2 regions of the Pantoea cypripedii genome follow, and region 1 is predicted to be linked to the other one. Evidence: predicted binding sites of a transcription regulator. Region 1 holds the regulator's gene; the other holds the start of a gene.
The links. The regulator CRP, encoded in region 1, controls carbon source genes, mostly activating them, when cyclic AMP is high. The targets are predictions, from matches to a motif close to ATGTGANNNNNNTCACAT.
Positions count from the first base shown of each region.

Region 2: rhaB (rhamnulokinase) is a predicted target of CRP. The motif match lies at 943-960, and genes of this name have one in related genera.

Region 1 is NZ_MLJI01000001.1:4,073,931-4,077,053, reverse strand. Features, by position in the region: gene HA50_RS19120 (YccS/YhfK family putative transporter) at 1-1,633, opposite strand, end outside; gene crp (cAMP-activated global transcriptional regulator CRP) at 1,692-2,324, opposite strand; gene HA50_RS19110 (OsmC family protein) at 2,626-3,030, shown strand.
Region 2 is NZ_MLJI01000001.1:2,187,822-2,190,944, reverse strand. Features, by position in the region: gene rhaS (HTH-type transcriptional activator RhaS) at 1-812, opposite strand, end outside; gene rhaB (rhamnulokinase) at 1,105-2,586, shown strand; gene HA50_RS10165 (L-rhamnose isomerase) at 2,570-3,123, shown strand, end outside.

The DNA of each region.
Region 1 (3,123 bases):
GCTGGTACGCCAGCTTCTCTGGCGACTGTTCCGGCCCGAGCAGCAGCTGCAACGCTTCCTGGTCAGCCTCCAGCGCATCGTGCGCGTTTTTACGTAGCAAGCCGCTCTGCCACTGTGGCCACAGCCAAATCATGCCGCCAAAGGCGATCAGACAGCCCATCAGCGTATCCATCATACGCGGCAGCAGAAACTGCGCGCCATTCAGTGACAGTAGCTGGAGCGAATACACCGCCGTTACCGTAAAACCAATCATCGACCAGCCGTAATATTTACGCGTCACCAGATAGCTGGCGAGGGTGATCGCCAGCATAAACAGCAGTGTGATGGATTCCGGTACGGCCAAACGCAGCGAAGCAGCGGCGATCAATAGCCCGGTGAAAGTGCCAAGCGCACGGTGCTGGATACGCACGCGGGTGGCGCTGTAGCCGTTCTGGCTGACGAACATGGTGGTCATCAGAATCCAGTAGGGCTTGGGGATGTTGAAGAATAAGGCCAGCGCGCTGCCAAACATCAGCATCACGGCAAACCGTGCTGCGGTGCGCAACGCCGGGGACTTTAGCGACAGATAACTGCGCAGCGCCGGAAAAAACGGTAAACGCCGCTGGCGGTCGGCCATCAGGTCACGGGTATAAAGGGGTTTCTGCGTACGCAAGACGCGGGCAATCCGGCTGAAGTGGTACAGGCAAAAATTACCGACCGGATTATCCGGGTGCTGGCGCGCAATCTTTTCCAGCGCCCCGAGCTGCTTCTCCATATGAAAGCGCTCAGGTAACTGGTGATACAGGATGGCATCAGCCAGCAGCCGCAGCCGCGCCGAGATGGTTTTCGCGTTCCAGCGGATCACCGCTTCAGCGTGGCTCTGCTCCACCAGCTTTTGCACTTCTTCGGGCTGGTGCAGGCTGACCGAGATATGTTCCTGGAGATCAAGTGCCACCTGGAAGGCGCGCGTCAGGCGTTTATGGCTGTTGTTGCGGCTGGCAGACAGCATATGCATTTGCTGATAACAGGTGGTGATCAGGTCGACCGCTTTTTGCTGGCGAGCCAGCAGCGGAGGCAGCGCCTTTTCCGGATCGGTCAACTGCGTCAGCAGGGTATATTTGGCATCGCAATAATCCGCCAGCTCGCGATACAGCAGGCTGAGGGTTTCACGCATCGGCTGTTCTTTCCACAGCCAGAACCAGAACCAGTTAAACAGCCCGTACCACAGCGTGCCGCCGATATACAGCAGCGGCGGTACCCATATCGGCATGCGTCCTGCGAGGCTTAGCGTGAAGATGGCGGCGATAAGGGTGCCGGGCAGCAAGCGGCCATGCAACGGACTGATTTCGCCAGTGACGCCCACCAGCAGCGGCAGAGCCAGCATAATCAGCGGTAAAGGAACATGGTAATCCGTCAGCCACTGAATCAGAAAGCTGCCGGTGGCAAACAGGGATCCGCCGACAATCAGGCGTTTAAAGAAACGTTTATGTGGTGTATCCAGCCCCGCAATATTGCAGCAGGCGGGAACCAGCGAGAACAGCAAACCTTTTTGCAGGTCGCCAAACAGCCAGCCGAGAGCCACGGGCAGGCAAAGCACCAGCGTTTGCCGCAGGGCGTAATTAACTTCGGGATGATAGATGATTCGGCGCCACATCAGCTCATCGCAGACAAAAACGGCGCGATGTGACCATCACGCCGTGGGTGAGAAGGAATTAGCGGGTGCCGTAAACGACGATGGTTTTACCATGTGCGGAGATCAGGTTTTGATCTTCCAGCATTTTCAGAATACGGCCAACTGTCTCGCGTGAGCAGCCGACGATCTGACCAATTTCCTGACGGGTGATTTTGATCTGCATCCCGTCCGGGTGGGTCATGGCATCAGGCTGTTTGGCCAGATTGAGCAGCGTCTGCGCAATGCGACCGGTCACATCAAGGAAGGCAAGGTTGCCGACTTTTTCTGATGTCACCTGCAGGCGACGTGCCATCTGCGCCGAAAGACGCATTAAAATATCCGGGTTTACCTGAATCAGCTGACGGAATTTTTTGTAGGAAATTTCAGCCACTTCGCAGGCAGTTTTTGCTCGTACCCAGGCACTGCGTTCCTGACCTTCTTCGAACAGGCCAAGCTCGCCGATGAAATCCCCCTGATTGAGGTAGGAGAGGATCATCTCTTTGCCTTCTTCATCTTTAATCAGTACCGCAACGGCACCTTTCACGATGTAGTAGAGCGTTTCCGCTTTTTCACCCTGGTGAATCAGGGTGCTTTTGGATGGATATTTGTGAATATGGCAATGGGACAGGAACCATTCGAGTGTAGGGTCTGTTTGCGGTTTGCCGAGAACCATTCGCTATTATCCTCTGTTGTAATCGTGCCCAAAACACAGGGGGCAATTTTCCCTGTCAGGCGGTGAAATCGTAGAGCGCTTCCAGTAAAGGAAATTATTCGGGTGGACTCTTAAGCCAGGCTTCTGATTCTTCCCGCCTTCGTCTATTACGACGAAAATATTTTCAGCTCTGTTTGTAGCACAGCTTTTGCTAGCTGTCTTCTGTTGTCTCGCTTCAGCAAAAGGGCGATTAGTCTGGATTGCTGTTTCTCAGGTGAAAGCGTACTCTGGCGGCAAATCAGCCGATTCAGGAGAAAGAATAATGCAGGCACGAGTCAAATGGGTGGAAGGGCTTACCTTTCTCGGAGAATCCTCATCGGGTCATCAGGTATTAATGGATGGGAACTCGGGTGATAAAGCGCCGAGTCCGATGGAGATGGTGCTGATGGCGGCGGGTGGTTGCAGCGCAATTGACGTGGTGTCTATCCTGCAAAAAGGGCGCAATGAAGTGACCGATTGCGAGGTGAAACTCACCTCTGAGCGTCGTGAAGAAGCGCCACGGATTTTTACACACATCAATCTGCATTTTATTGTCAGCGGCAAGGATTTGGGCGATAAAGCGGTGGCGCGTGCAGTGGATCTTTCGGCAGAAAAATATTGTTCGGTGGCGATCATGCTCGGCGAAGCCGTCGACATCACCCACAGCTATGAGGTAGTTGAGGCATAGCACGAACGTAGCGGCGCGATTAATCGCGCGGGTTTTTTCGTGCAGCATGTACGGGATCATGCGATTAATCGCGCGGGTTTTTTCGTGCAGCAT
Region 2 (3,123 bases), 1.9 Mb from region 1:
TGCTGGCGCTCCGCTCTGGGCGCACAGCCAAATTCCCGCCGGAACAAGGTGGAGAAATGGTTGCTGTCACCAAATCCACACTGAAAGGCGATATCCGTAATGCGCAAATCGCTGTGCCGTAACAGATGGCGTGCCTGAAGCAAGCGCAACCGGTTCAGGTAGCGTTGCGGCGTATTCCCGGTTTGCTGCTTCATCTGACGATGCAGCGTGCGCAGCGACAGTGAGAATTGGTCAGCCAGTGCCTCCCAGCCAATTTCTTCACTGTAGTGCTCATTCAGCCAGTCAAGCAACCGATGCAATCGGGCTTCCTGATCCTGGGCTTCATCGTTGTGACCCGCCTCGCGCAACAACACCAGCAGTTGCAGGAATAACTGTTCCTGACGCGCCTGCTTCTCCAGTGACCAGACACCTGGCGGATTCATCTGCGTAACAATCTGCAAGGCCTGGCCCATCACCTTGTGGTTAATTCGCCAGTGAGACGCGTAATTGCCATCCTCCTCGCGCGGCAGCAGGGCTTGCAGACCAGAGAGAAAACGGAAGGCTGCCGGACTGCGATACAACACGTTGGTCAGACACAGATTGTCGGTTTGCTCATAAAGGTGGCGATCGTGATCGCGGACGAAACACACACAACCGGCGCACAGCGCCTGCGGCTGACCATTGAACACATGAATGCCGGAACCCTGTTCTACCAGCACAATTTCGTGGAAATCATGGTGATGTTCAGGAAACGCCTGCTGCGGTACGCGTGGCTCGATGGCGATGGCGTAATCCCCGGCAGGGAAAAAATCTGCGCTGTGTAAAACGGTCATGGCTCGCCTCTCATTATTAACAAAACCGTAACCGAGTCTACTCAGGCGGCTGCCGCCTTACCTTGAATTTTCAACCGGCCGATGCAGGAAAATGGCTAATTTTTCAAGATCTCGCGTGTTGTTCGGGAAAATGCGGCGAAGGTCACAACCCGGCGCTTGTGTGGTTCTGTGAGCTGTCTCACGAACATCTTTGCAACGATGCCAGCAGCATTGGCGCGCTGGCAGTAAGGGGAAGGTGACCAGACGACAGGATTTTTACTCTGTACGCATCTCATCACAGGAAGAACACGCCATGAGTATGCGTAACATTGTTGCCATTGATTTAGGCGCATCCAGCGGGCGCGTCATGCTCGCACAATGGACTCCCGCGTCTCAGCGCATCACCCTGCGGGAAGTGCGCCGTTTTACTAATCAGCGCGTGCGCCGTGCCGGTTACGACTGCTGGGATCTGGACCATCTGGAGCAGGAGATACGTTGCGGGCTGCAACAGCTGGATGAAGAAGGTATCGTGCCGGACAGCATCGGTATCGATACCTGGGGTGTTGACCTGGTGCTGCTGGATGCCGATGGGCAGCGGGTCGGTGAGGCAGTGAGCTATCGCGACGCCCGCACCGACGGCCAGATGGCGCAGGCGATCAGCGATCTTGGCAAACCGGCCATTTATCAGCGCACCGGCATTCAGTTTCTGCCGTTTAACACCCTTTATCAGCTGCGCGCGCTGCATCTGCAACAGCCAGACTGGCAGGCGCAGGTGGCACATGCGTTGATGATTCCGGACTATCTGCATTATCAATTGACCGGCAACATGAACTGGGAATACACCAACGCCACGACGACCCAATTGCTGAACATCACCAGTGGCGAATGGGACGCGGATTTACTGGCCTGGGCGGGGGTAGATGCCAGCTGGTTTGGCAAACCCTCCGCACCGGGTAACACCGTCGGTTTTTGGTCCAGCCCCCGTGGGCACAGGATTCCGGTGATGGCGGTCGCCACCCACGACACCGCCAGTGCCGTGCTGGCAACGCCTTTAATGCAGGAGGATGCCGCTTACCTTAGCTCTGGCACCTGGTCGCTGATGGGGATTGAGAGCCTGCAACCTTGCCTGAGCCGTGCCGCGCTCGACGCCAATTTCACCAATGAAGGGGGGGCGGAGGGGTATCGGGTATTGAAAAATATCATGGGCCTGTGGCTGTTGCAGCGAGTGTGCAGCGAACTGCAAATCAGCGATCTCTGTGGATTGATTCAGCAGGCGGCGGATGAACCTGCCTGCCGTGCCCTGATCAACCCCAACGCCAGCCGCTTTATCAATCCCGCCAGTATGGTGCAGGAAATTCAGAACGCCTGTGCGGAACAACATATGCCGGTTCCCCAATCGCCTGCCGCGTTGGCCCGCACCATTTTTGACAGCCTGGCCTTGCTGTATCGCCAGGTCATCTGCGAACTCGGCCAGCTACGTTCAGCACCTTTGCGTCAGCTGCATGTGGTTGGCGGGGGTTGCCAGAATCCGTTGCTCAACCAGCTTTGCGCCGATGCCTGCCAGCTGCCGGTGTTTGCCGGACCGGTGGAAGCCTCGACGCTGGGCAATGTCGGCTGCCAGTTGATCGCTCTCGGTGAGCTGCGTGATGTTGCCGATCTGCGTCGCTGTATCAGCCAGAACTTCCCGTTAGAAAAATTCGAACCGCTTAACAACAGCGCGTTTCGTGCCAGCCAGGCACGTTTTGCCGCGCTGAGCCAACCCGCTAAGGAACTTGCTTATGACAAAGCTGATTGAACAGGCCTTTGACCTGGCGAAACAACGCTACACCGCGATCGGCGTGGATGTGGAACAGGTAATGACGCAACTGAATGATATTCCGGTGTCGATGCACTGCTGGCAGGGTGATGACGTGCGCGGATTCGAGAACCCACAAGGTGCTCTGACCGGCGGTATCCAGGCCACTGGCAATTACCCTGGTAAGGCGCGTAATGCTGAGGAACTGCGCGCTGATCTCGATAAAGCGATGTCGCTGATTCCGGGCGCAAAACGCCTCAATCTGCACGCTATCTATCTGGAAAGCGATAAGCCGGTAGAGCGTGATGCCATTGAACCGGCACATTTCAGTAACTGGGTCGAGTGGGCAAAGAGCAACAAACTGGGACTGGATTTCAACCCGACCTGTTTCTCACACCCGCTGAGCACCGACGGTTTTACTCTGGCGCATGCAGATAAAAACATCCGCCAGTTCTGGATTGACCACTGCAAGGCCAGCCGCCGCATTTCGGCTTCGTTCGGCGAACAGTTGGGTACGGCGTCAGTAATGAACATTTG